DNA from 3 places in the Kitasatospora sp. NPDC056783 genome. Region 1 is predicted to be linked to each of the others. Evidence: riboswitches for the same ligand, from Rfam matches in the RefSeq annotation. Region 1 holds a riboswitch; each other region holds the start of a gene.

Region 1 (9,374 bases):
GCCGCCCAACGACTGGGAGTCCATCTTCGGCGGCCCGGCCTGGACCCGCACCGAGAACCCGGACGGCACCCCCGGCGACTGGTACCTGCACCTGTTCGCCCCGGAGCAGCCCGACTTCAACTGGGAGAACGCGGCGGTCGCCGACGAGTTCCGCTCGATCCTGCGGTTCTGGCTCGACATGGGCGTGGACGGCTTCCGGATCGACGTCGCCCACGGCCTGGTCAAGGCCCCCGGCCTGCCCGACCTCGGCGGCGCCGACCAGCTCAAGCTGCTCGGCAACGACGTCATGCCGTTCTTCGACCAGGACGGCGTGCACGAGATCTACCGCAGCTGGCGGACGATCCTCGACGAGTACCCGGGGCAGCGGATCGGCGTCGCCGAGGCCTGGACCCCGACCGTCCAGCGCACCGCCAACTACGTCCGCCCCGACGAACTGCACCAGGCCTTCAACTTCCAGTACCTGGGCACCGATTGGGACGCCACCGCGCTGCGCGAGGTGATCGACCTCTCGCTCGACTCGATGCGCCCGGTCGACGCCCCCACCACCTGGGTGCTGTCCAACCACGACGTCACCCGGCACGCCACCCGGTTCGCCAACGAGCCCGGCCTCGGCACCCAGATCCGCACCCCCGGCGACCGTCCGCTGGGCCTGCGCAGGGCCCGCGCCGCCACCCTGCTGATGCTCGCGCTGCCCGGCTCGGCCTACGTCTACCAGGGCGAGGAGCTCGGCCTGCCGGACGTCACCGACCTGCCCGACGAGGTCCGCCAGGACCCGTCCTTCTTCCGGCAGGCCGGGCAGGACGGCTACCGCGACGGCTGCCGCGTCCCGATCCCGTGGTCCGGCACCGAGGCCCCGTACGGCTTCGGACCGGTGGCCGGCGGGCCGTCCTGGCTGCCGCAGCCGGCCGAGTGGGCCGAACTGAGCGTCGAGGCGCAGGCCGGCGACCCGAGCTCCACCCTGGAGCTCTACCGCAGCGCGCTGGCCGTCCGCCGGGCGCGGCCCGACCTCGGGGCCGGCACCGAAGTCGAGTGGCTGGACAGCGCCGAGGGCACCCTGACGTTCCGCCGCGGCTCCTTCGTCTGCACCGTGAACACCTCCGGCGAGCCGGTGCGGATCGCGGCCCCGGGCACGCTGCTGCTGGCCTCGACCGACCTCGTGGTGGCCGGCGGCGAGACGGTGCTCGCTCCGGACAGCACCGGCTGGTGGGCGGTCTGACGTGGTTGGAATAGGCTCTGGGACCGTGACTACGGCGCGACTCTCAGACATCGCGGCACAGGCGGGGGTCAGCGAAGCCACCGTCTCCCGCGTGCTCAACGGCAAGGCGAACGTTTCCGCCGCCACCCGGCAGACCGTGCTGGCGGCACTCGACGTGCTCGGCTACGAGCGGCCGACCCGGCTGCGCCAGCGCAGCGCGGGGCTGATCGGGCTGATCACGCCGGAGCTGAGCAATCCGATCTTCCCCGCGCTGGCGCAGGTGATCGAACAGGTGCTCAGCCGGCACGGCTACACCCCGGTGCTCTGCACCCAGACGCCGGGCGGCTCCACCGAGGACGAACTGGTGGAGATGCTGGTGGACCGGGGCGTGGCGGGCATCGTCTTCGTCTCCGGGCTGCACGCGGACACCACCGCCGACCACGACCGCTACGCCCGGCTGGCCGGGCGCGGGGTGCCGTTCGTGCTGATCAACGGTTACAGCGAGAAGATCGACGCGCCGTTCATCTCGCCGGACGACCGGGCCGCGATGTGGATGGCCGTCCAGCACCTGGCCGAACTCGGGCACGAGCGGATCGGGCTGGCCGTCGGCCAGCGCCGGTACGTGCCGGTGCTGCGCAAGATCGAGGGCTTCACGGCGGCGATGCGCGAGGTGCTCGGGTACGGCCGGGAGGAGGCCGAGAACCTCGTCCACCACACGCTGTTCAGTGTGGAGGGCGGGCACGCGGCGGCCGGTGCGCTGCTCGACAAGGGCTGCACCGCGATCGTCTGCGGGAGCGACATGATGGCGCTCGGGGCGATCCGGGCGGTGCGCCGGCGCGGGCTGTCGGTGCCGCAGGACGTGTCGGTGGTCGGCTTCGACGACTCGCCGCTGATCGCCTTCACCGAGCCGCCGTTGACCACGATCCGCCAGCCGGTCGAGTCGATGGCCACGGCGGCGGTGGACGCGCTGCTGGAGGAGGTCGGCGGGAACGCGGCCCAGCGCGGCGAGTTCATGTTCCAGCCGGAGCTGGTGATGCGGGGGTCCACCGGGGCCTGCGCGCGCTGAGCGCCGGCCGTCGTGGCCGCCACGCCGAACGGTCGGGCCCCGGAGGGCGGTTGCTCTCCGGGGCCCGTCGGCGTGTGCGGGGGCGGTCGTCGTGGGCGGCGGCCCGGTCAGCCCTCCTGGGTGGTCGGACGGTCGACGGTGAGCCGGTGTCCGTCGGCCGCTTCGCCGGTACGGGTCTCGGTGCGACGGCCGCGGGCCAGGTAGTCGCGCAGAACCAGTTCGACGGCGTCCTGCGGGTTCGTGGTGCCGGAGAGCATCATCGCGTCTATCGCGAGGTTCGCGTCGAGGGTGATGGTGACCTGGGCCATGTGACTCCTCCTCGGGTGCAGAGCAGCAGCATGCCGGTCGGGGGAGGGAACCACCACCCCACCGGATCGGGCGGAACCGCCGGAGGGCTGTGCGCGGGGACGGGCTCCGGGACGCGCCCGGGGAACGGCGGAACCCCCGGGGAGAGCGACCAGACTCTCCCCGGGGGTGGTGGGTGGTCAGCGTTCGGACGGCGGCTGACGGCTGACGGAGAACAGATGACGGATGACAGATGATGAAATCTGTTATCTGTCATCCGTCATCTGTGCCCCTTGCCGGCCGTCACCGCGCGTCCATCGGCCGATCGCCGTCCTCAGACCCGGCCGGCGAAGTCCGGGGCCCAGTTGGCGATGCTCTGCTCGCGCACGCCCGAGCTCGGGTTGGCGGCCTCGACGTACTTGCCGTTGCCGACGTAGATCGCGACGTGGTAGACGCCGGAGTCCTTGCCGTTGTTGGACCAGAACAGCAGGTCGCCCGGCTGGAGGCTGTCCAGCGAGACGTGGGTGCCGGCGGCGGCCTGGTCGGCGGCGACGCGCGGTACCGAGATGCCCGCGGCGCGCAGCGCGGCCTGGGTCAGGCCGGAGCAGTCCCAGCCACCGTTGCCGGTGCCGCCGTACACGTACGCCTGACCGACCTTCGACTCGGCGAAGGAGACCGCGGCGGCCATGCTGCCGGTGGCGGCCGGAGCCTGGGTCTGGGGCTTCGCCGGGGCCGGGGTCTGCGGGGCGGGCTTGGTGGCCGGCTTGGTGGCGGGGCCCTGGGGCCGCGCGGTCGGCTGGGCGTTCACGGCACCACCGTTCGCGGACTGGCCGGCCTGCTGCGAACGGTCGGACCGGGTGGCGTCCGAGCCGGACTTGCCGTCGATGGACAGGTGCTGGCCGGGGTAGATGGTGTCCGGGCCCTCGGTCAGGGTGCCGCGGTTGAGCTCGTACAGCCGCTGCCAGCCGCCCCGCACGTTGTGCTGGTCGGCGATCGAGGACAGCCAGTCCCCCGCGACGACGGTGTAGTCGCCGCCCTGGGCCTGCTGCTGACGCTTCTGGACCCAGTTGCCCGTGGCGGAGCCGGAGGCGGCCTGAGCGCCGTCCTGGGCGGGCGCGGCGGGCGCGGCGGGCGCGGCGGGCGCGGCCGGGGTCTGCGGGGCGGGCTTGGCGGCCGGAGCGGCGGGCTTCGGGCTCTGGGCGGGCTTGGCGGCGGTCGAACCGGCGGTCGAGCCCGCCGAGGTGTCGACCGCCGCGGCGGCTCCGCCCTTCGTGAGGCCGGCCTTGACGGAGCAGACCGGCCAGGCGCCCGGCCCCTGCGAGGCGAGGACCTTCTCGGCGACGGCGATCTGCTGGTCCTTGGTGGCCAGGTCGGCGCGCGCGGCGAAGGCGGTGCCGCCGAAGGCGGACCAGGTGCTGGAGGTGAACTGGAGGCCGCCGTAGAAGCCGTTGCCGGTGTTGATGCTCCAGTTGCCGCCGCTCTCGCACTGGGCGACCTTGTCCCAGGTGGCGACGGTGGCGGCGGAGGCGGTGCCGGAGGTGAGGCACGGGACGGTGAGTCCGACGCCCGCGACGCCGAGGGCGGCGATCACGCGGCGGGTGCGATTGGACGGGCTGGTGCCGTTGGTGGGCAGCATGAAGACGCGGTCCTCTCCCACGCCTGCGAGGTGAGCTGTCGGATTCGGGCTGGAGTTGCCCGGCCGCGCGGTGAGCGCGGCTTCACCCCTAGCCCTGGACCGTTCCGGGGATCGGTCCGGGGCGACTTACCTGTGGGTCCCCCGCTCCTGCCGTGGTGCGTTTTCGCGCTGCCAGGACATCCGACGGCAGGACTCGGCGTCGCGGATGAACCGGGTTCGTGTGGTCACGAACGGAGAGCACGTTAATCAGACTCAAGTTCAAACCGCAAACCTTGTGATACGCGTCACGGTTTAGTGAGAACTGCCAAAAGCCAGCTCGATCAAGATCGTAAATGATCGTTTTCTGGCAATTTCGTTGAGGAACTCGACAACTGGCTCCGCTTCAGCAATGACATGACGGCACATCGGGGTGAGCTGCGGCGCACTCCGGAACGCGTCCGTGCGATGGCGCCCCACGCGTCCGAGTGGGCACGACTCATTTCCCTTCAAATAGCTCAAGAACGGACATTCCACTTCATTGCCACTCAACTCCCGAAGCGGGTGGAATGCGCGAGAAGCGGTGGCGGCCGGCGCCCGGTGGCGGCAGACGACGAGAGTCGGTGAGCGGGACAGGGGTGGGCGGGACAAGGTGAGCGGGGTGGAGCGGGCGGGGCAAAGAGAAAGGCCCGGAGCGCGAACCGCTCCAGGCCCCTCGGCGCGCGCGAACCGGCGCGCGGTGTCGACCTACTGTCCGGCGTACCCCTCGGCGGCCGCGTGGGCGCCGCGAGCGCCCTCCACGGCCCCCTCGGCCTCGGCGGCGGCCGCCGCCTCGGCCCGGGCCAGCTCCTCCGGGGACGGCGTGGGCAGCGCGGCCAGGTAGGTGGAGGCGATCAGCTGGCCGACGGACGGGTACGCGCCCAGCGGTGCGGCCGACGGACAGCCGGTCTCCTCGGCGGCGGTGGCGAGCAACTCGGAGTCCGCCTCCGGACCGATCACCAGCGGGGCCAGCGCCGGGCGCTGCGAGCCGGTGTCCCTGAGGTGGTTGACGGCCGCGGCGACCGAGCCGGGCACGTCGAGCGCGGCGGCGACGACCGGCACGGCCAGTCGGGCGGCCAGCAGCACGCCGGTGATGCCGGCCGCGGCGGCCGCGTCCTCGCCGCCGACGGTGGTCAGCACCACGCCGTCCGCGGCGGTCGCGATGGCGAACAGCCGGGCCCGGTCGGCGCGGGCCAGCCCGGCCTCGGACAGCCGGACGTGCACGGCCTCGGCCAGCAGCGGGTGCGGGCCCAGCGGGTCGGTGACGGGTGCGCCGTACTCGGCGGCGAGCGCGTGAAGCTCGGTCAGGAAGGTGTGCGGGCCCGGCACCAGGGGCACCAGGATCGGCATCGGCAGCCCGGTCTCGGCGGCCACCGTCAGCAGCTCGGCCACCGTGCGCTCCTCGCCGTCGGCGGCCTCGGAGCCGTTGCCCGGGAGGTAGCCGACCGCGGTCCGAACGCCGTTCTGCTCGGTGCGGACGATCGAGAGCAACTCCTCGACGACCGAGCGGGACTCGGGCCCGGCGGTCGCGGGTACGGCGAGCACCAGGGCCGGGGCGCCGGCCGGGATCTCGGGGCGCTCGGGACGACGGTGGCGCCCCCGCGCACGGGAGCCTGGAGTGCGGACGGGCAGTGGCGCGCCCGGGATGGCTGCGGTGCTCATGCCGGAGATCGTAGGACATCGCCCCGTCCGGCTTGCAGTCGGCTGCCGTACGGGTTTCGCGCGGTCGTGGTGCGGACTCGGTGTGCCCGCGCCACCGTTCAGGCGCTTTGCCTACAATCCGGACATTCCTCTCCCAACTCGGCGTGGACCGTCACGGTCCTGACGCCATCCGGGACGGCTGGCGTTGCATCAGTGGCGCGTGAGATGTCTCACAGCGCGGGAGGCGCTTGACGGAGGGTCACGGGGGTGCGACTCCCGGCGCTCGAAGATCAACATTCAGCGGGGAGGTGCTCACGGCCGGTTATCGCGAGCCCGACGATTCCATAGGCTATGTCCGTTTACGTACCGTCAGGGGAAGGGTCCGTGAAGAGTTCGAGGCTGGGAATGAAAGGCCTCGTGCACCTGCACTGTCCCGTGCTGATGCACGTGCACTGCGGCTATCATCACGTCAAGTGAGGCGTTGTGCCGGGCCGGTACGGGGCCGGTCCGTTCGTTCGGCGGTGCCGGGGGCGCCGCGCTGGACGACGACTCCGGAGCTCTTCGGGAGATTTCTATGCACGACTCGCAGGACACGCACGGCTCGTACGACACCTACAACGGGATGGCCGCCGCCGATCTCCGGGGGGTGGTCTGGCAGAAGAGCCTGCACAGCAACTCGCAGGGCAACTGCGTCGAGTTCGCGGCCCTGCCGGGCGGCGATGTGGCGATGCGCAACTCGCGGTTCCCGGACGGCCCGGCGCTCATCTACACCCGGGCCGAGATCGCCGCCCTGCTGCTGGGGGCGAAGGACGGGGAGTTCGACCACTTGGCGGTCTGACCGACCGCCGTGCTCCGTCATCGGGGGGCCGTCGTGGGTGCCGACACCGCGACGGCCTTTGTCTTTTGTCCTTGGCCCGCCCGCTGTCCTTCGTCCTTCCGATCGTGCCCGGCCGCCCCGATGGGCCGGACGGCCCGCGGGTGCGCGGCGTCGGAAGGGCCTCGGCGGGACCTCGGCGGGGCCTGGCGGAAGGGTCCGGGGTGTGGTCCTCCCGGGGACTTCCTCGACCGGCCGCGCGCCGCCCGCCGCGGAGCCTGACCCGGACGCGGGGCCGCTCCTGATCGCGGCTCCTGATCCGGACGCACAGCCCGACCCGGCCATGCGGTCCGGCCCGGTGGCGAGACCCGACCCGGGTGCTGTGCGCGTCCTAGGCCGAGCGTCGATGCCGTCCGCCGGCGTCGACCGGGCCGTCGAGCGGTGAGCGGCCGTCCAGCGGGGAGCCGCCGACCGTCTCCGCCTCGAACATCGCCCAGACCACCTTGCCGCTGCCCAGTGGGTGCCAGCCCCAGGAGCGGCTGAACGACTCCACCAGGTGCAGTCCGCGGCCCGACTCGGCGACGAAGTCCGCCTCCCGGGCGATCGGCCCGAGGCTGCTCGGATCGCTCACCGCGCAGACCACCTGGGGCGCGCGGTGCACCAGGCTTATTCGGATCGGCAGCCGGCCCTCCGGGGTCGGCTGTATGGGAAAGTCGTACTCGCCCTGGGCGCCGCCCGACGGGTCGGGCCGTGCGCCGATCGCATGCCGGAGCGCGTTGGTCACGAGTTCCGAGGCCACCAGCGCGACATCGTCGAACAGTTCCGTCAGGCCCCAGCGCTGGAGCGTGGTCCGAGCGAAGTCGCGCGCGGTTCTGACGGCTTCGAAGCGAGGAGCGAGCGTACAGGTGACCACATGGGGGTCAACCGCCAAAGCCGTACCGGTGCTCATGAAGAGCTCCTCCCATAAGGGGGCGGACACGGCTGGACCCGCCGGGGTCATGCCGGTCACCTCCGACTCGCTCGGCCGCTCGGCCGCCCCTCGACCAGGCGCGCGCGCACTCGAACGCCCGATGACGCGGGGACGTCGTCGGGTCGGTGCACGGAGTCGCGCGTGGGGTCGACGCGGAGCCCGCGGGATTGCCAGGGATGTGCAGGTGCACGTGCACCATGGTGGTGTGCGCTCACTGCAGATGCAAGAGTCGATTCACGTGCAGTCGCACTATTGGCATATGCAAGCGCCGGATGCACGTGCATCCTGGTGCATGGAGTGGAGAACTGATAGGAACATCCGTCAGTATCGGCACCGTGAGCGCTCAACTGATGGCAGACTGTGCGCTGTTTGCCCTAGGTGGAGGTTTCGACCGCATGACCACAGTTCAGCCGGGCGGCGGCTCGATGGTCCGCCGGATCCTCCTCGGCTCGCAGTTGCGGCGCCTGCGTGAGGCGCGCGGCATCACCCGCGAGGACGCCGGGTACGCGATCCGGGCCTCCGAGTCCAAGATCAGCCGCATGGAACTCGGCCGCGTCAGCTTCAAGGAACGCGACGTCGCCGACCTGCTCAGCCTGTACGGCGTGGACGACGGCCTGGAGCGGGAAGCCCTGCTCGGCCTGGTCCGCGAGGCCAACAAGTCCGGCTGGTGGCACAGCTTCAACGACGTGCTGCCGGGCTGGTTCCAGACCTACGTCGGCCTGGAGGAGGCCGCCCAACTGATCCGCACCTACGAGGTGCAGTTCATCCCCGGACTGCTCCAGTCCGAGGAGTACGCACGGGCGGTTTTCGGCCAGAGTCGGCCGGTCATCAACGAGGACGAGGTGGAGCGGCGGGTCAGCCTCCGGCTGCGCCGCCAGAAGCTGCTCACCGAGGGCGCCAGCCCGCGCCTGTGGGCGGTCATCGATGAGGCCGCGCTGCGTCGGCCGGTCGGCGGGCCCAAGGTGATGCGCGGTCAGGTGCAGTACCTGATCGACATCGCGGAGCAGGCCAACGTGGTGATCCAGGTCATGCCGTTCCGATTCGGCGCGCACGCGGGCGAGTCCGGGGCGTTCACGATCCTGCGCTTCCCGGAGCAGGACCTCGCGGACGTGGTCTACCTGGAGCAGCTCACCAGCGCGCTCTACCTGGACAAGCGGGACGACGTGGACGCCTACATCCAGGTCATGGAGCGGCTCTGCGTGGACAGCCTCACGCCGGAACGCACCATCGATCTGCTCGCCTCGATCCTGAAGGAACGCTGAGTCGCCGCCGTCCGGGGCCTGTGGGATCCCCTCCCTCGCGAGGCCCCTCGGCAGTCGGCCGCCGCGCCGCCCGCCCGCCGTCAGCCGCGGGCCGGCGGCCTCTCGCGTTCCGGCGGGCCCGACTGCGGGGGGAGGCCCAGCTCCCAGTCCAGGTCGTAGCGGCGGAAGAGGTCGGCCCGGATCGGCGCCAGCGGGATCTCGGCACCCGGCAGCAGCACCCCGATGCAGCCGCCCATCAGCGCGCTGCGCAGCACCGCGTGCTCGGCGACCGGATCGGGTGCGCCCCAGTCGCGCAGCAGCTCCTGGAGGATGGCGCCGAGCTGCTGCTGCTCCGGGTCCTGGACGAAGGCGCCGGTGTCCGGGTCGAGGATCAGCGCCAGGTGCGAGCGCATCACCCGGGGGTGGTCCATCGCCAGTGCGAGGACGGTGTCGATCGCGCGGGCCAGCCGGGCTTCGGGGGAGGAGTCGGGCGCCAGTTCCGCCAGCGCGA
Region 2 (9,374 bases), on a different contig from region 1:
CGGGTTGACCAGCACCCGGTCCGCCGGGGTGTGCCGGGGCGCGCCGGGGGCGGCCACGGTGACCGCCGCCATGCCCGCCCAGTCCGCCGGGTCGCCCTCCAGCAGCCGGGCGAACTGTTCCTCGGTGGCCGGCCGCTCCAGCAGCAGCCGCTCCGGCCAGGCGCGGCCCCAGACCTCGGTGACGGCGGGCACCGCCCGGTCCCCCACCGCGACCAGCTCGGCCGGGTCGGGGCCGGCGGCGGGCCCGACCACCAGGCAGTGCGCGCCCGGCACCGAACGGAGCGGCCCGAAGTCCCACGGCGCGGGCGGCCCGCTCGCGCTCTCCTCGCGCTCGACCCGCCAGCCGTCCCCGGTCCGGGCCAGCTCGATCCGGCGCGGGTACACCACCGGGTACGCGTCGTACCCGGCGATGCGCACCGCCAGGTCGGCGGCGGCGGTCACCCGCTCCGGCCCGCCGGACCCGGCGAGCACCAGGTTGCGGTACTCCGCCCCGGCCACCGGCAGCCCGGCCCAGGGCGGCGCCGAGCCGGCCCGCCGCGTCAGCGCCCCGGCCACCTCGGCGCGCCGGTCCGCCGACCGCGCCGCGGTGGCCGCCGTCGGGGCGGCCGGCGGCAGCGACAGCTGGGCCAGCCCGCCGGCCGCGAGCAGCAGCACGCCGCGCCGGGACAGCGGGCGGCGGGGGCCGGGTATCCGGGAGGAGCCGGACGGCGGGGCGTTCAGAGCCGGACCACCCCGGAGACCGGCATCGCGGTGACGCTCTCGTAGCGGACCTTGGCACCCGGGCGGGGGGCGTGCACGATCACACCGCCGCCGGCGTACATGCCGACGTGGTGCATGTCCCGGTAGAAGATCACCAGGTCTCCCGGTCGCGCTTCGGACAGGCTGATCCGCTGCCCGGCGTACGCCTGGGCCTGCGAGGTGCGCGGCAGGGTCACTCCGGCCTGCCGCCAGCTGTAGTACATCAGACCGGAGCAGTCGAACGCGTTCGGCCCGGTGGCCCCGTAGACGTACGGCGAGCCGATCATCCGCACCGCGGCGGCCAGCGCGGCGGCCCCGCGTTCGGAGGCGGGCGGCGCGGAGCCGAGGTCCAGCCGGTCGGTGCCGCGGGTGGCGCGCTGCTCGGCGTCCCGGGCGTCCTGGGCCGCCAGCCGGGCCCGTTCGCCGGAGCCCAGGCCGTTGAGCAGCTTCTGCGCCGCGGCCAGCCGCTGCTGGATCTGCTGTTTGCCGTCGGCGAGCGAGCGGCGGGTCTCGTCCAGCTCGACGAGCTTGTCGGCCGCCTCGGCGCGGCGCTGGTCGAGCCTGCGCTGACGGGCGAGCAGCTCGCGCAGGGTCTCCTGCTGGCGTGTGGCGGCCTGGCCCATGGTGCGGGCCCGGGCCAGGTAGCCCTCCGGGTCGGGCGAGAGGATCAGCTGGGCGGTCTGGGTCATCCCGCCGCCGCGGTACTCGGCCCCGGCGACCGTCGCCAGGTCGCCGCGCAGCTGGTTGAGCTGGTCCTGGGCGAGGGCGATCTCCCCCTGGAGGATGGTGGTCTCGCCCTGGAGCCGCCGCTGCGCCTCCTGCGCGGCGTTGTACTTCTCGGACGCCTGCTCGGCCTCGTCGTACAGCTGCTCCACCTGTGTCTTGACGTCCTGGCGGTCGGTCGGGTCCGGGGTGCCGGGGGCGGCCTGGGCACTGCCCCCGGCGGCCACGCCCAGCGCGGTGGCGGCGGCCGCGGTCAGCACCAGCGCCCGGGCGAGCAGTGGGGAACGACGGTGCACGGGCATGGCGGCAGCGGCTCCAATCCTGCGGCGCGGGCCCCCGCCGCCGCACCAGTGCGGGCGGCCGTCGAGCGGAAGTCCGGTGGCAGACGTTAGCGAGTCCGGGCAAGCGAGTCCAAACCCCTGCCAACCCGAATATTCGACCACTTATCGGACATCAGATCGAGCGCCCCGGAAAAGCCGCAGGCCCGGCCTCCCCTGACGGGAAGACCGGGCCCGGAAGCGCCCGAGCGGGGATCAGACCCGCACGATGGAGGTCAGCGGCATGTTGGAGACCGCCTCGTAGCGCACCGACGTACCCGTCCTGGGGGCGTGCAGCACCTGGCCGTTGCCGGCGTAGATGCCGACGTGGTGGGCGTCGCTGTAGAAGATCAGCAGGTCGCCGGGCTGGGCCTGGGAGAGGTCGGTGCCGATCCGGGTGCCGGCCCCGGCCTGCGCCTGCGAGGTGCGCGGCAGCGACACGCCCGCCTGGTTGTACGCCCAGACCATCAGACCGGAGCAGTCGAAGGAGCTCGGGCCGGTGGCGCCCCAGACGTACGGGCTGCCGATCTTGGAGGCCGCGTACGAGAGGGCGGCGGCACCGCGCGAGCTGCCGGCGGCCACCTTCACCGGAGCGGTGGTCGTGGGCGCCGAGAGGTCGCTGCGGCCGTTGTCGCGCGAGGCGCGGTCGGCACCGCCCTGCTGGGCCTGGGCGGCGTCGGCCTTGGCCTTGGCCTCCGCGGCGGCCTTCTGGTCGGCCTGCTGGATCGCCTGGCGCTCCTGCGCGGAGAGCGTGTTGAACAGGTCCTGGGCAGCCTTCAGCTTGCTCTGGACCTCCTCCTTGGAGGACTTCAGCTGCTGGGTGGTCGAGTCCAGCTCGGCGAGCTTGCCCTGGGCCTCGGTGCGGTCCTGGTCCAGCTTGCGCTGCTGCTCCTGGAGTTGCTTCAGCTGGTTCTTCTGGCTGTCCCCGGCCTGGTTCAGCGCGCCGGCCTGGTTCAGGAAGGTGTCCGGGCTGGAGGAGAACATCAGCTGGACGGTCGGCGAGATGCCGCCGTTGCGGTACTGCTCGCCCGCGATCTCCGCGAGCCCGCCCTGGAGCTCGGTCACCTGGGCCTGCTGACGGGCCACCTGGTCCTGGAGGCCGGAGACCTGCTTCTCCAGCTCCTGCTGCTTCTCCAGCGAGGCGTTGTACTTCTCGGTCGCGACCTCGGCCTGCTCGTTGTACTGGTCGACCTGCTCCTTGACCTGTTCCTTGGTCGGCTGCGGGTCGGCGTGGGCGCCGGACTGCGCGGAGAGGGCGACGGCCGCGGCGGCGAGACCGGTCATGATCGAGACCCGGGTGCGGCCGGCGGGCTTGGGACGACGATGGGACGCCACGAAGGCGGACTCCTTCTTCCTACGTCCGCCTACCGGGTGAGCTGACGGGTTCGGGCCGGAAGCATGCCCTACGACGCCTCACGGCCGCTCCCGCGGCCGACCTGGCGCCGATTCACCCCGGAGGAACGTGGTTCCCCGGCTCCGCTCCGCAGCGCCCCCGATTACTGGGCTCCCCTGTCGGGCAGTCGCTTCGACCTGCCCCGCTGCCTCGCGAACTCGGCGGAAACCACCGCCGCCACCCTGGCTGGGCGATCGACAGTGCGGTGGTTCGGATCACGACCCTAGTAACTGAACCGTGATCCGTTCAAATCCTTGTCAGAAAAAAGACAGAAGATTACCCAAGTTCTTTTGTGAAAATGACCGATGGTGACCACTGGCGCACACAAGGCTGATCAGTTCTCAGCATGTGGTCACGAGAGGGGCGGGAAACCCGAACGCCACCCCGAGTGGAGGTGGCGCTGATCACAGGGACCGCGAAGGCCCCCCGGGCATGTCGGGCCGTCAGACCCGGCGGATGGTGTTGATCTGCATCGCGTCGGCCTTCATCACCTTCACCACGTCACCGGTGTGCGGCGCGTGGACCACCATGCCGTTGCCGATGTACATCCCGACGTGGTGCATGTCGGGGCCGTACACCACCAGGTCACCCGGCTGGGCCTGGTCCAGCGAGGGCACCCGGGTGCCGTAGTGGCCCTGCTCCTGCGAAGTGCGCGGCAGCGAGACGCCGGCCTGCCCGTACGCCCAGACCATCAGGCCCGAGCAGTCGAAGGTGGTCGACCCGGTGGCGCCCCACACGTACGGCGAGCCCTGCTTGCCCATCGCCTTGGCCACCGCGGTGGCCGCGTAGCCGCTGGCCGCCGGCAGGCTGCCGAGGTCCACCCGGTCGCTGCCGCGCGAGGCGCGCTCGTCCTGCGCCTGCTGGGCCTTCAGCGCGACGCGGTCGGCGGCGCTGAGCGAGTTCAGCAGGTCCTGGGCGGCCTTCAGCTTGGCGTTGACGTCCGTCTTGGCCTGGTTCAGGTCCTTGGTGGTGGTGTCGAGCGAGGAGAGCACCGCGGCCGCCTCGGTCTTCTCCTGGTCCAGCCGGCGCTGCTGCTCCAGCAGGTTCTTGAGCGCCTCGGCCTGACTGCTGCTGGCCTGCTGGATGGTGGAGGCCTTCTCCAGGTAGCCGGAGGGGTCGGAGGAGAGCATCAGCTGGACGGACGCGTCGATGCCGCCGGTGCGGTACTGCTCGCCCGCCACCTCGGCCAGGCCGCCCTGGAGCCGGGTCATCTCCTCCTGGCCGCGGGCCACCTGGTCCTGCAGCTGGTCGGCCTGCTTGCGCAGCTGGTCGGACCGCTCCTTGGCGCCGTTGTACTTCTCCGCGGCCTGCTCCTGCTCCTGCTGGAGCTGGTCGATCTGTGCCTTGACGTCCGAGGTGTTCGGCTGCGGCGCGGCGTGCGCGGCCACCTGGGCGGAGAGGGCGACCGCGGTCGCGGCGGCAGCGGTGAGCACGGAGATCCGTGCGCGGCTCGGCTGCCTGGGACGGCGGTGGGAGGCCAAGTGTCCGGCTCCTTCTTCCATCGGACTCACCTGATGGGATGAGATTCCGGAAAATAGGTTTGACACCTGACCCTAGTGAAGTTCTATCCGTTCTGCTACTCCCCCGAACGTGTGAACTCCGGTCACCGCACTGACTTCACGGAACCCGCACCGGCCCCGGAAACCCTGTCCGACCAGGCATCATGACGTCCTGATCCGGGCTCAGGGCCGGGCCAGCCGGTTCAGCAGGAGCACCGACGCCACCGGGCGCGCGCCCGCCTTCCGCACGCCCTCCGCGACCTCCCGGTCGGTGGACACCACCACCACCGGACGCCCCTGCGGCTCGGCCCGCACCAGACGGCGGATCAGCTCGTCGGCCGTCTCCCCGGTCCGGCTGAACCGCACCCGGACCCCGCGCGGCGGCGCCATGATCACCGGGACGTCCAGGTCCTGCCCGTCGAACACACAGGTGACCTCCGCCTGGGTGCGCTGGGCCAGCATCGCCAGCCCGCCCAGCAGCCGGATCCGCTGCTGCTCCAGCGGCAGCGCCGGGTAGCCGGTCTTGGTCACGTTGTAGCCGTCCACCACCAGGTGCACCTGGGGGATCGCCAGCAACTGGTCCAGCAGCGCCGGATCGTCCTCGGCCAGCCCGCGCCGGGCCACGTCGTGCGGCGAGGCCGCCCCCGGCACCACCGCCTCCACCAGGTCCGCCGGACGGATCTGGGAGACCGGCAGCGCCAGCTCCCGCTGGAGCCCCTGGGCCGACTGCAGCACGCTGTCCAGCAGCAGCCGCAGCCGCATGTCCTCGACGCTGCGCCCCTCCCGGGCCGACCGCCGGCCCTGCTCGGCCGCGGTCTCCAGCTCGGAGACCCGGTGCCGGAGCCTGCGCGCCTCGGTCTCGGCCGCGCCGCGCTCGGCGGCGGCCTGCGCCTTCGCGGACTCCAGCTCCCCGGCCACCCGGCGGGCCTCCGCCTGCGCCCGGCGGGTGTCACTCTCCAGCGACCGCACCTTCTTGCGCAGCGACTCGGCCTCCTTGCGGACGCCCTCGGACTCGGCCCGCTGCCGGTCCAGGTCCGCCCGCGCGGAGGCCCGCACCTCGGCCAGCTCGGCCTGGAGCTTCTCCACCAGCCGGACCGCCTCCGCGGCCGCGTCCTCGGCGCCGGCCCGCTCGGCCTCCTCGCCGGCCTCGGCCACCAGCCGGCTCCAGCCCGCCGAACGCACCAGGTAGGCGGCCGCCGCGACGTCCATCGGATCGGCGGCGCTCGGGACGGTGCCCGACTCCAGCGCCTTCACCAGGTCCGGCTGCCCCAGTCGCAGCCGCTCCGCTATCCGCACCCGGAAGGACGGCTCCGCCTCCAGCGCCGCCGCCAGCGCGGTGGCCGCGTACTTGGCCCGCCGGGCCGGGGTGAACTTGACGTACTGGCGCAGGCTCTGCGGAAGCTCCGCCGACGGCAGCCCGCCGAGCGCGTCCGAGGCCAGCCCGACCACCCGCCGGCGCACCCCCTCCGGCAGCGGCCGGTCGAGCTTCTCGACGACGCGCTCCGCCTCGGGCCCCGCGGAGTCCTCCGCCGCCCCGGCCGCCCCGGCCGGGGCCTCGGCCGCAGCGGGCTGAAGCCCCTGGGCTTCGCCGGGCTCCTTCGCTGCGTCCACCACGTCCTCGGCTCCGATCCTGGTCCAGCGGGGTACGGCGGCGGCCGCCCCTGTCGTCACGCTCCGTGCGTCTTGTTCTGTATTGTCCCGTGCGGCGGACGGAGGCGTCGCGCACCCGCCCGCCGCACCGACGGGCATCAGCCCTGCTCGGCGGGGGCCTCCGCGCCCTCGGCACCCGGACGAGCCACCAGCTCGACCTGGTCCACCGCGTTGCACCAGCGGCAGCGCACCGACTCGATGGTCTGGCTCAGGACCTCGGTCTCCTCGACCTTGGACTCGCCGGCCAGGTCGAAGTGCAGGAACTCGGTCACCCGCGCGGTGCGGGTCACGTCGAAGCGGGTGAGGTTGCCGCACAGGGTGCAGCGCCAGCGCGTCTCGGAGGTCAGGGCGGGGACGGTCATCGGGGGTCCTCTCGGGTGGTCCCTGGGTGGGCTAGGCGCTCCCCACGGAGCCCCGGCGTCGGCGGCGGGAGGCGGGAATGCCCGCCCCAAGCCTATTGCCTGGGGCAACCGCCGCGACCACCGGTTGCCCGAACAACCGCACTGGTCCACCTGCCGTAAACCGTCGTGTCACCTGGGGCGCCCGGAGGGATGCTTGGCCGCATGGCGCTCGCGGCCTCCGACCACACCGCCGCCCGGGGCGGCCGCCCGGCGGCGACCGCCCCGGCGGTCAGCTACGCCCTGATCGCGCTCAACACCCTGGTCTTCCTGCTCGGCCCGGCCGCCGGACTCAATCCGCTGTACGGCTCCGGCCAGACGCGGGTCTGCGCGGAGCAGCGGTACGAGCAGCGCTGGGGCGCCGTCCCGGCCGAACTGCTGGCCGGGCGGCCGCTGACCGCCGAACAGCTGGCCGGGGCCCCCGACCCGGTCCCGGGCTGCCCGGCCGCCCCGACCCCCGGCAAGCACCCGGCCCTGTCCGCCCTCACCGGCCTCTTCCTGCACGCCGGCTGGCTGCACCTGCTGGGGAACCTGCTCTTCCTCCACGTCTTCGGCCCCACCGTCGAACGGCGGCTGGGCCGGGCCAGGTACGCCGTGTTCTACCTGGCCGCCGGTTGCCTGAGCACGTACGGCTTCGCGCTCGCCGAGGCGCACTCCCCGGATTCCGTCCGGGTGCTCATCGGGGCCTCCGGCGCGATCTCCGCCGTCCTCGGCGCCTACCTGCGCTTCCACCCCCGGGCCCGGGTGACCACCCTGGTGCCGCTGCTGTTCTTCCTGCCGCTGCGCTTCCCCGCCTGGCTGGTGCTCGGCCTCTGGTTCACCCTGCAGTGGTGGTCGGTGCACTCGGCGGGCCCGGGAGTGGCGTACCTCGTCCACGTGATCGGCTTCTGCGCCGGGTTCCTCCTCGCCTGTGCCGCGGCCCGCCACCCCCCGCGACGACCCGGCTGACGCCCGATACGCTGGCGGCACCTCACAAAGGAGCCCGAAAAGTGATCACCGCCATCGTCCTGATCAAGACCAGTGTCGACCGCATCCCGGAGATCGCCGAGGCCATCGCCGCCATCGAGGGCGTGAGCGAGGTCTACTCGGTGACCGGCGGCTACAACCTGGTGGCGATGGTGCGGGTGCGCCGGCACGACGACCTGGCCGAGGTCATCCCGGGCCGGCTCAACAAGGTCCCGGGTGTGGCCGACACCGAGACCCAGATCGCTTTCCGCACCTACTCCCAGCACGACCTGGAAGCCGCCTTCGCCCTCGGCCTGGACGAGTAGCGGTCAGCCCGCGCGCCGGGTGTCGGCGACGCAGCGCCCGCCCTCGTTGCGGTAGTTCCAGGCCGCACCGTCCGTGACCAGCTCCCGGACGGCGGTCAGGAAGCGGTCGACGTGCTCGTCCGGCGTCCCGGCCCCGAAGCTCACCCGGATCGCGTTGAGGCTGCGCTCACCCGGCAGCGAGGGCTCCGGCGCGCCGCACTCGGACGGGGCGACCTCCTCGTCGCCGAGCAGGGTGCGCACCAGCGGGTGGGCGCAGAACAGGCCGTCGCGCACCCCGATGCCGTACTCGGCGGACAGCGCGGCCGAGAAGTGCGAGCTGTTCCAGCCCTGGACGACGAAGGACAGCACGCCCACCCGGGCGGAGTCGGCCCCGAACAGGTTGAGGACCTTGACCTGCGGGATTCCGGCCAGCCCGGCCGTCAGGCGGGCGATCAGCTGCCGCTCGCGGGCCTCCAGCGCGTCGAAGCCGGCCTCGGTCAGCGCCCGGCAAGCCGAGGCGATCGCGTAGGCGCCGATGACGTTCGGCGAGCCGGCCTCGTGCCGGGCCGGGCCGGTGTGCCACTGCACGGCCACCGAGCCGTCGGTCTCCCGGGCCACCGTCCGGGTCGCCCCGCCGCCGGCCAGGTACGGCTCGGCCGCGTCCAGCCAGTCCGCCCGGCCGGCCAGCACCCCGGCGCCGAACGGCGCGTAGATCTTGTGGCCGGAGAAGGCGATCCAGTCCACGTCCAGCTCGCGCACCGAGACCCGGTGGTGCGGCGCCAGCTGGGCGGCGTCCAGCACCACCCGGGCGCCGTGCCGGTGGGCGGTCTCGGTCAGCTCGGCGACCGGCCACAGCTCGCCGGTCACGTTGGAGGCGCCGGTGACGCACAGCAGCTTGGGGCCCTCGGGCGCCTCGGCGAGCGCGGCGTCCAGCGCGGCCACCGCCTCGGCCCGCGAGCGCGGCGCCCGCAGGTAGGTGACGCCCAGTCCGGCGTGCGCCCAGGGCAGCAGCGAGGCGTGGTGCTCGGTCTCGAAGGCGAACACCCGGGTGCCGGCCGGCACCGCGGCGGCCAGCAGGTTGAGCGAGTCGGTGGTGGCCCGGGTGAAGACGACCTGGTCGCCGTCGCGCAGGTCGAGGAACTCGCCGACGGTGCGGCGGCTCTGCTCGAACAGGTCGGTGGACAGCTGCGAGAGGTACCCGGCCCCGCGGTGGACGCTGCCGTAGTACGGCGCGTAGGCGGCGACGTCGTCCCAGACCCGCTGGAGCGCCGGCGAGCTGGCCGCGTAGTCGAGCGCCGCGTAGCCGACCTTCTCACCGCTGGCGAGCGGGACCTGGACGTCGGCGCCGAGGACGGCGAGCGGGGCGCAGATTTCGGTGGCGGTGGAAGACATGAGGATGCACTCCT
Region 3 (9,305 bases), on a different contig from region 1:
TCGCTTACTTGCTGGCGAGTTCCTTGTCGGCGGCCGGCTTGGCGGCCTCGACAGGCTTGGTGGGCGGAGTGACCTCCTGGATCGGCAGCTGCGGCTTCTCCATCTGGGCGAGGCCGACCATCTCGCGCTTGAGGAACATCGCGAGCGTCCAGTCGGTGAAGACGCGGACCTTGCGGTTGAAGGTCGGCACCATCGCACCGTGGTACAGGCGGTGGAACCACCAGGCCGGACGGCCCTTCAGCTTGTACTTGCCGAAGAGGATCGCCACGCCCTTGTGCAGGCCGAGACCGGCGACCGCACCCAGGTTCTTGTGCTTGTACTCCTTCTGCGGGAAGCCGCGCATGCCGGAGATCACGTTGTCGCCGAGGACGACGGCCTGGCGGCTGGCGTGCTGGGCGTTCGGCGGGCACCAGGCGCCCTCGCCGGCGGCGAGGTCCGGCACCTGGGCGTTGTCGCCGGCGGACCAGACGTAGTCGAAGCCCTGGACCTGGAGGGTCGGCGCGGTGTCGACGTGGCCGCGCGGGCCCAGCGGCAGGCCGAAGTTGGCCAGCACCGGGTTCGGCTTCACGCCGGCCGTCCACACGATGGTGGAGGCGTCCATCTCCATGCCGTTCTTCAGCATGACGTGGCCGTCGACGCAGGAGTCCATCGAGGTCTCGATGTAGACCTCGATCTTGCGCTCCTCCAGCCGCTCCTTGGTCCACAGACCGAGGTCCGGGCCCATCTCGGGGAGGATGCGGTTGGCCGCCTCGACGACGACGAAGCGCATGTCGTCGCGGCTGACGGTCTTGTACAGCTTGGCCGCGTCGCGGGCCATGTCCTCGACCTCGGCGACGGTCTCGATGCCGGCGAAGCCGCCACCGATCACCACGAAGGTCAGCGCCTTGCGGCGGATGTCCTCGTCCGTGGTGGACTCGGCCTTGTCGAGCTGGGCCATGACGTGGTTGCGGAGGCCGATGGCCTCCTCGACCGTCTTCATGCCGAGGCCGTTCTCCGCCAGACCCGGGATCGGGAAGGTGCGGGAGACCGAGCCGGTCGCGACGACCAGGTACTCGAAGGGCAGCTCGTAGCTGTCGCCGGCCGCGGGCTGGATGGTGGCAACCTTGCGGGCGTGGTCGATGCCGGTGACGGACCCGGTCAGCACCTCCGCCTTCTTCAGGGTGCTGCGCAGCGGCGCGATGAGGTTGCGCGGCGCGACGCTGCCGCCGGCCGCCTCGGGGAGGAAGGGCAGGTACGTCATGTACGACCGCGGGTCGACGACCGTGACGGTCGCTTCGCCGTAACGCATCTTCTTGAGGATGCGCATCGCGGCATACAGGCCGACGTAACCACCGCCGACAATGAGGATGCGAGGACGCTCCGTGGTGCTCATATCCGAAAGTATCCAGCACCGTCCGGAGCAGCCTTCGTGAGCCCGGTCACAAGTTGACGGACCCTCTGTGCTACACTGCGCGGCCGCAAAATCCGGCCCGGCACGGGGGCCAGCACCCCGGGGCGGCACCGCGCGAACACGCGCCGGAGCACCACCGGCCTGAGCAGCAACGATCCGCACGGCGCCCGGGTTCCCGCGCGTGATTTCGATTTTCAAACCTCACACAAGGCCTGACCTGCGATCCCATGGGAGACCCGGCCAACGGGCCTTCGGTCCCACATTTCGGACGTAGCGGGCGGGCCAATGCAACGATTGACCGTATCGCCATGTGAAGAAATTCACGAACTTTCCCGCACGCCCTCGGGTGCGGCGCGGCCCCGGCCCCCCGAAAGGGGTGCCGGGGCCGGTCCGGGTAAGCCCTGAACGGGGTCAGGAGGCGATACCCCAGGCGATTCCGTCGAGGATGTCGTGCTCGCTCACGACCAGCTCGGCGGCGCCGGTGCGCTCCATGATCTCCAGCAGCTCCAGCGCCCCGGCCGCGATCACGTCCACCCGGCCCGGGTGCATCGACGGGATGGCCGCGCGCTCGGCGTGGGTGGCGGCCAGCAGCTCGTGGGCGATCTCGGCGACCCGCTCCCGGCTGATCCGCGAGTGGTGGATCGCCGCCGAGTCGTAGCCGGGCAGGTCCTGGGCGATCGCCGACACCGTGGTGACCGTCCCGGCCAGGCCCACCAGGGTGGCCGCACCGGTCAGCGGGACGGCCTCCTCGGCCCGGTCCAGCTCCGCACGCACGTGCGCCCGGGCGGCCGCGACCTGCGCCTCGGAGGGCAGCTCGGCGTCACCGAAGTAGCGCTCGGTGAGCCGCACGCAGCCGATGTTCACCGAGCGCGCCGCCCGCACCTCGTCCGTGCCGAGCACGAACTCGGTGGAACCGCCGCCGAGGTCGAACACCAGGTACGGGCCGGGGAACTGACCCTCGGCCAGCTCCTTGGTGGCGCCGACGAAGGACAGGTGCGCCTCCTCCTCGCCGCTCACCACCTCGGGCTCGACGCCCAGGACGTCCCGCACGCCCTTGACGTACTCGTCGCTGTTCTCGGCGTCCCGGGAGGCGCTGGTGGCGACGAAGCGGACCCGCTCGGGGCCGACGCCGAAGCCGGAGATGATCTCCTGGTACTCCCGGCAGGCCGCGAAGGTGCGGGCCAGCGCGTCCGGGTGCAGCCGGCCGGTCTGGTCCACGCCCTGGCCCAGCCGGTTGACGATCATCCGGCGGTCCAGGTCGGTGATCTCCCCGGTCTCCGGGTCGAGGTCGGCGACCAGCAGGCGGATCGAGTTGGTGCCGCAGTCGATCGCGGCCACGCGGGTCGTGCTCACTCGGACTCCTGCCCCGCCGTCTCCGAGGTCTCCCCGGACTCCCCGGACTCCCCGGTGGCGAGCTTCTTCGCGGCGCGCTCGGCGGTCTTCTGCGCCTTCGCGGCGATCACGGCCTCGTGGTCCTGGTCCTTGGCGCGGTTGCGGGCGACCCGCTCGCCGGCGGCCTCGACCTCGGCCGGGGAGACGCACGGACCCTTGGCCCACCAGTCCTCCAGCATCCCGATCGCCTCGTCGCCGAGCGGGTTGACGCCCTCGCCCGCCGCCAGCGAATGGCCGACCAGCACGTGCAGGCACTTCACCCGGTCCGGCATGCCGCCGGCGCTCGGGAAGCCCTCCAGCACCTCGATCGCGTCGCGCCGGGCGATGTAGTCCTCGTGCGCCTTCTGGTACGCCGCGGCCAGCTCCGGGTCCTCGGCGAGCCGGGCGGTCTGCTCCTTCATCACGCCCTCCGCCTCCAGGGTGCCGATCAGCGAGGCGGCCTTGGGGCAGGTCAGGTAGTAGAGCGTGGGGAACGGCGTGCCGTCCGGGAGCCGGGGGGCCGTCTCCACGACGTCCGGGTTGCCGCAGGGGCAGCGGTGCGCCACACCGCGCAGGCCGCGCGGCACCCGGCCGAGCTGGGCGGCGATGGCCGCGACGTCGGCGTCGGAGACGGTGGGGTGGTTCTCAGTGGTCATGGGGGGAGGTGTCTCCAACGGAGGACGGTGGGAGCGGAAGGGGGTTGGCGGGGGCCGCCACGGCGGTGTCGGCGGCGTCCACCGAGTCCCAGATGCTGGTGTACCAGGGCTTGGCGGCCTTCGCCGAACCGCCGGACGCGGCGGGGGTGGCGGGCGCGGAGGATCGGGCGGCCTGGCCGCCCTGGTCCACCGCGATGTACGGGGTCTCCCCCGGCACCGCGTAGTGCAGCCGGGCGCGGGCCTGCGCCTTGACGTACTCCGGGTCCTGCCAGCGGGCCTTCTCCCGGCGCAGCTGCTCGACCTGCTGGCGCGCGTGGTCGGCCTTCGCCCGCTGGGCGGAGATCTCGGCGCGCTGGGAGATGAACTGCCGCGTCGGGTAGGCGAGGATCGCCACCAGCGAGCAGAGCACCAGGACGAGGACGGTCGCCCGGCTCGTGAACCGGGGCCGGGCCGCCAAGCCCGGGATCCTCCAGCCAGCCATCTCCCGTATCCCCTCCTGGTCGCGACGGTGCCCCGCCGTCCACCCTACGGGGTGAACGGCGGGGCACCGGTCAGGCGTGCGCTACCGGGAGCGCGTGGCCCTCGTACGTGCCTGTCGCTCCGCGGAGCGACTCGCTTGTTGTTCCGCGGAGCGACCGTGCTCGTTGTTCCGCGGAGCGACTGTGCTCGTTATTCCGCGGAGCGGAAGCGCGGGAAGGCGCCGCGGCCGGCGTACTCGGCGGCGTCGTCGAGGATCTCCTCGATGCGCAGCAGCTGGTTGTACTTGGCGACGCGCTCGGAGCGGGCCGGGGCGCCGGTCTTGATCTGGCCGCAGTTGGTGGCGACGGCCAGGTCGGCGATGGTGACGTCCTCGGTCTCGCCGGAGCGGTGCGACATCATGCAGCGGTAGCCGTTGCGCTGGGCCAGCTCGACGGCGTCCAGGGTCTCGGTCAGCGAGCCGATCTGGTTCACCTTCACCAGCAGCGCGTTGGCGGTGCCGGTCTCGATGCCACGGGCCAGGCGGGCCGGGTTGGTGACGAACAGGTCGTCGCCGACCAGCTGGACCTTGTCGCCCAGCTTGACGGTCATGGCCTTCCAGCCGTCCCAGTCCGACTCGTCCAGCGGGTCCTCGATGGAGACCAGCGGGTAGGCGGCGACCAGCTCGGCGTAGTACTCGATGAGCTCGGTGGAGGTGAGCGCCTTGCCCTCGAACTGGTAGGCGCCGTCCTCGTAGAACTCGGAGGAGGCGACGTCCAGGGCCAGCGCGACGTCACGGCCGGGCACGTAGCCGGCCTTCTGGATGGCCTCGACGATCAGGTCCAGGGCCTCGCGGTTGCTGTCCAGGTTCGGCGCGAAGCCGCCCTCGTCGCCCAGGCCGGTGGACAGCCCGCGCTCCTTCAGCACGCCCTTGAGGGTGTGGTAGACCTCGACGCCCCAGCGGACGGCCTCGGAGAAGGACTCCGCGCCGATCGGAGCGATCATGAACTCCTGGATGTCGACGTTGGAGTCCGCGTGCGAGCCGCCGTTGAGGATGTTCATCATCGGAACCGGCAGGACGTGGGCGTTCGGGCCGCCCAGGTAGCGGAACAGCGGCAGGTCGCTGGCCTCGGAGGCGGCGTGCGCGACGGCCAGCGAGACGCCCAGGATGGCGTTGGCGCCGAGCGAGGACTTGTCCGGGGTGGCGTCCAGGTCCAGCATGGCCTGGTCGATCAGCCGCTGCTCGGTGGCGTCGTAGCCGACCAGCTCCGGGCCGATCTGCTCGATGACGGCCAGGACGGCCTTCTCGACGCCCTTGCCGAAGTAGCGGTTCTTGTCGCCGTCGCGCAGCTCCAGGGCCTCGAAGGCGCCGGTGGAGGCACCCGACGGGACAGCGGCACGACCCGTGCTGCCGTCGTCGAGGCCGACCTCGACCTCGACCGTGGGGTTGCCGCGCGAGTCGAGGATTTCACGGGCTACGACGACATCGATGGACGGCACGAGGCATCTCCTTGCGGAAGCAGGGTCCGGTCTGACGGGGTGCAGTCAGCGGGACGATTGCGGAGTCGTTACGACCAGAGCCTAACCGCCCGGGCTCCCGGGACCACCTCGGCCTCGGTTCCGTCTCAGCGTGTGGCCCCGCTACCCACCGGTAGTTCACCTGCTTGTCCCAGCTTGTCCCCCTGGGGCGGGCGAATGCGGACGAAGGGGACCGGTAGGACCGGTCCCCTTCGTCCACGGGTCGGAACACGCTTCGTCGGGCGTGGCGGTTCGACGCCGGATCGGGCACGGCGGCCCGGCATCGGCTCGGGCGCGAGGGCCCGACACCGGCTCAGCCGAGGTGCAGCACCTGGCCGGGCATGATCAGGTTCGGGTCGCCGCCGACGGTGGCGTGGTTCTGGTCGTACAGCGCGTGCCAGCCGCCGGACACGCCCTGGGCGGCGGCGATGGTCGACAGGGTGTCGCCGGCACGGACGGTGTAGTCGTGGCCGGTGGCCTGCGGGGCCGACTGCACGGCCGCCTGCGGGGCGTACTGCGGCTGGGCGGCGGCCTGGCCGGCGTACTGCTGGTAGACGCCCTGGTGGCTGGTCCAGTACCAGGCGCCGTTGTTCTGGTACCAGTACACCTTGGCGTCGGCGTCCCAGCCGGCCTTGCCGGAGAAGCCCGGGGTCTGCTGGGCCTGCTGCTGCGGGGCGGCCTGCTGGACCGGCTTGGCGGCGGGCTTCTGAGCCGGCTTCGGGGCCTGCTGCTGAGCCGGCTTCTCGGCCGGCTTGGCGGGCTTCGGGGCCTGCGGCTTGGGGGCGGTCTGGGTCTTGCCGCTCGAAGAGGTGTCGACGGAGGCCGGGGAGCCGCCCTTGGTCAGACCCGCCTTCTTGGAGCAGACCGGCCAGGCGCCCGGACCCTGCGAGGCGAGGACCTTCTCGGCGACCGCGATCTGCTGGCCCTTGCTGGCCTGGTTGGCCTGCGCGGCGTACGCGGTGCCGCCGTAGGCCTTCCAGGTGCTGGAGGTGAACTGGAGGCCACCGTAGAAGCCGTTGCCGGTGTTGATGCTCCAGTTGCCACCGCTCTCGCACTGGGCGACGGCGTCCCAGGTGGAGACCGGGGCGGCGGAGGCGCCGGTGGCGGTGAGGAGCGGCATCGCGAGTCCGACGCCGGCCACACCGGCGACGGCGATGGCCTTCTCGGCCTGGGTGCGACGACGGTGACGGCCAGTTCCAACGAACAGCATGAAGAGGTCCCTCTCCGCACGCCTGCGAGGTGAGCTGTCGGGTTCGGACCGGGAGGTGGCCCGGCCGCCGTAAGCGGAAACGATTCCGCTCGGGCGGCTTCACCCCAAGCCGTGGGGACGGCAACAAACCTGGTTCCCCCGCCCCTGCCCAGGGTTCTGGTCGGTTTCCCGTGGCGTGGCGGGCAGGATTCGGCGTTCCGCGCTCGGGGTCCGCAGCTGCGAACCCCAGGAGAGTAGACAGATCTTCAGACCAATCACAAGCTCATATCGCCGATATCACACCAGCATTACGGCGCGTGCCCAGCCGCCTACCGGCTTCGGCGTTATGTCCGGATTGGTCAGCGTTCATACCCCGCTTGGGAGTTGACCGACGATGTCCCGTCAGCGTCATCCCGGCTCGTCCGGGTCACGAAGGGCCCTGCTGAAGCGGATGCGGAGGGACGTGCGGCGAGCGGCTCTCCGGACTGAATTCCACCGGCAGTTCGCGCAGCCCACGCATGATCAGACCGCCCCGCCAGCGCAGATTCTCCGGGCTTTCCGCGAGCCGCAGATCGGGCAGCCGGGAAAGCAGCGTGGCCAGCGCGGCACGCCCTTCCAACCGGGCCAGCGGAGCGCCGATGCAGTAGTGGATGCCGTGCCCGAAGCCCAGGTGCGGGTTGTCCGTCCGCGCCAGGTCGAGGGTGTTCTCGTCCGAGAACCGGGCCGGGTCGCGGTCCGCCGCGGCCAGCACCACCAGCACCGGATCGCCGACCGGGATGTCCACTCCGCCGATGGTCAGCGGACGGGTCGCGAACCGCCAGGTCGCCAGCTCCACCGGTCCGTCGTAGCGCAGGAGTTCCTCGATCCCGGTCTCCAGCAGTCCGCTCTCCCCGCGCGCCACCGACTCCTGCAGCAGCCGGCGCTGCTCCGGGTTGCGCAGCAGCGCGTAGGTGCCGTTGCCGATCAGGTTGACGGTGGTCTCGAAGCCCGCGAACAAGAGGATGAAGGCCATCGCCGCGGCCTCGTTCTCGGTCAGGTGCTCGCCGTGGTCACTGGCCCGGATCAGACCGGAGATCAGGTCGTCGCCGAGGTCCGCGCGCTTGCGGTGGATCAGCTCCAGCAGGTACGCCCGCATCCGCTTCACCGCCCGCCCCACGCCGCCGCGTTGGCTGCCGCCCTGGCCCGGCTTCGTGTGCCGCAGCATCATTCCGGCCCAGTCGCGGAAGTCGTCCTGGTCCTCGGCCGGCACGCCCAGCATGTCGCAGATCGCGTAGATGGGGAGCGGGAAGGCGAACTCGTGGATCAGATCCGCCGAACCGCGCTGGGCGAAGCCGTCGATCAGCCGGTCGGTGAGCTGCTGCACCCTCGGCTCGAACTCGGCCACCCGGCGCGGGGTGAACGCCTTCGACACCAGCCGGCGCAGCCGGGTGTGGTCCGGCGGGTCGATGTTCAGCAGGTGGGTCATCAGGTCCGCCTGCCGCTCCCCCGGGATGCCCACCCGGCCGGTGCGGTGCGCCTGCTCGCTGTGGTGCGCCGGGTTCTTCGACAGCCGGCTGTCCGCCAGTGCCTGCCGGGCGTCCGCGTACCGCGTCACCAGCCAGGCCTCGACACCGCTCGGCAGCGTGGTGCGGTGCACCGGGGCGTGCTCACGCAGCCAGGCGTAGGCGGGGTACGGATCGGCGGCGAACTCCCAGGTGAACAGCTGCGGAGCGGGGACGCCGGACGGGGTGGTCGACCGGGTGCCGGACGGCGTGTCGGACGGCGTGTCGGACGGCGTCGTCGACGGCGTGGTGGCGGGCCGGGCGGGGTCGGGCTGAGCTGGCATGGACCGACCGTATCCGGTGCCACGCGCGCCCCCGTTCCGGCGGGCCGCCGCTCCCCCGCCGCCGGTTCGCGTCCGGCGTGCCAACTCTCCGTGGACGCCCCGTGGACGACTCTTGGACAGCTCTTGGCCGGAGAGCGGGCGTGAGCCTGGTCACCTGAGGGGTAATCCCTGTCGCGGAGGGTCAGGACCTGCCTACGATCCTCCGCAGTACGCGTGGGCGCCGGTGCGGTGTCGCCCACAGGGAGGAGCAGGCCATGCGGGTCAGCGGATCAGTCGTCGTCATCGCGGTCCTCGACGGCGGGTCGGGCGCGGGCCTCGCCCGCCGGTTCGCCGCGACCGGCGCCGCCGGAATGCTCATCGCCGACCAGCACGTCGGCATCGCCGAGGACCTCGCCGCCGAACTCGACCGGCCGGGCTGCCCCGTCGTCGGCGTCTGCGGAGACATCCGCCGCCCCAGCGACGTCGCCGCCCTCGTGGACACCGCCGAGAAGCACCTCGGCCCGATCGACCTGTTCGCGGTGGCCGGCCCGGCGGGCGAGCGGGTCATCCCGCTGACCGACCTGCCCGCCCACCTCGACCTGGAGCGCCTCGCCGAACTCGTCGTCCTCGTCGGCGAGGCCATCGGTGAGCTCGTCCCCCCGCAGCGGCACCCGGAGAGCGCCGCCACGGCGGCCTGAACCCGCCCCCGTCACTCCGCTTCGAGGCCCTCGGCCGCGCGCACCGCGTCCCGGTAACCGCGCGCGGCCGACCGCAGCGCGGCGTCCACATCCACCCCGGCGGCGGCCGCCCGCTGCACCACCGCGAGCAGCAGCCGGCCCGCCGAGTCCGCCGTCAGCTCGGCGGGCAGCTCGTACGCCTCGTCCGGCACCCCGGTGAAGTCCGCCCGGCGCACCCGGGACA

What was found. A riboswitch is a leader RNA that binds a small molecule or an ion and turns the genes downstream of it on or off. The one in region 1 is predicted to bind cyclic di-AMP.
Region 2: linked by a shared signal. The riboswitch ahead of ACFRMQ_RS20875 (NlpC/P60 family protein) and the one ahead of ACFRMQ_RS10830 (transglycosylase family protein) in region 1 are both predicted to bind cyclic di-AMP.
Region 3: linked by a shared signal. The riboswitch ahead of ACFRMQ_RS30815 (transglycosylase family protein) and the one ahead of ACFRMQ_RS10830 (transglycosylase family protein) in region 1 are both predicted to bind cyclic di-AMP.

The regions. Positions count from the first base shown of each region.
Region 1 covers NZ_JBHUAF010000050.1:12,516-21,889, forward strand. The annotation lists gene ACFRMQ_RS10815 (glycoside hydrolase family 13 protein) at 1-1,216, shown strand, start outside; gene ACFRMQ_RS10820 (LacI family DNA-binding transcriptional regulator) at 1,242-2,261, shown strand; gene ACFRMQ_RS10825 (hypothetical protein) at 2,369-2,569, opposite strand; gene ACFRMQ_RS10830 (transglycosylase family protein) at 2,881-4,203, opposite strand; cyclic di-AMP (ydaO/yuaA leader) riboswitch at 4,190-4,350, opposite strand; gene ACFRMQ_RS10835 (sirohydrochlorin chelatase) at 4,906-5,859, opposite strand; gene ACFRMQ_RS10840 (DUF397 domain-containing protein) at 6,413-6,676, shown strand; gene ACFRMQ_RS10845 (ATP-binding protein) at 7,044-7,601, opposite strand; gene ACFRMQ_RS10850 (helix-turn-helix domain-containing protein) at 8,018-8,884, shown strand; gene ACFRMQ_RS10855 (TetR/AcrR family transcriptional regulator) at 8,965-9,374, opposite strand, start outside.
Region 2 covers NZ_JBHUAF010000141.1:6,706-16,079, reverse strand. The annotation lists gene ACFRMQ_RS20885 (hypothetical protein) at 1-654, opposite strand, end outside; gene ACFRMQ_RS20880 (NlpC/P60 family protein) at 717-1,763, opposite strand; gene ACFRMQ_RS20875 (NlpC/P60 family protein) at 1,995-3,113, opposite strand; cyclic di-AMP (ydaO/yuaA leader) riboswitch at 3,124-3,277, opposite strand; gene ACFRMQ_RS20870 (NlpC/P60 family protein) at 3,615-4,652, opposite strand; gene ACFRMQ_RS20865 (NYN domain-containing protein) at 4,854-6,419, opposite strand; gene ACFRMQ_RS20860 (hypothetical protein) at 6,419-6,682, opposite strand; gene ACFRMQ_RS20855 (rhomboid family intramembrane serine protease) at 6,884-7,666, shown strand; gene ACFRMQ_RS20850 (Lrp/AsnC ligand binding domain-containing protein) at 7,708-7,989, shown strand; gene ACFRMQ_RS20845 (aminotransferase class V-fold PLP-dependent enzyme) at 7,993-9,360, opposite strand.
Region 3 covers NZ_JBHUAF010000301.1:124-9,428, forward strand. The annotation lists gene ACFRMQ_RS30790 (NAD(P)/FAD-dependent oxidoreductase) at 5-1,372, opposite strand; gene ACFRMQ_RS30795 (exopolyphosphatase) at 1,802-2,743, opposite strand; partial or broken gene ACFRMQ_RS30800 (DUF501 domain-containing protein) at 2,908-3,435, opposite strand; gene ACFRMQ_RS30805 (septum formation initiator family protein) at 3,407-3,898, opposite strand; gene eno (phosphopyruvate hydratase) at 4,087-5,373, opposite strand; gene ACFRMQ_RS30815 (transglycosylase family protein) at 5,705-6,601, opposite strand; cyclic di-AMP (ydaO/yuaA leader) riboswitch at 6,607-6,773, opposite strand; gene ACFRMQ_RS30820 (cytochrome P450) at 7,008-8,405, opposite strand; gene ACFRMQ_RS30825 (SDR family NAD(P)-dependent oxidoreductase) at 8,660-9,082, shown strand; gene ACFRMQ_RS30830 (MazG family protein) at 9,094-9,305, opposite strand, start outside.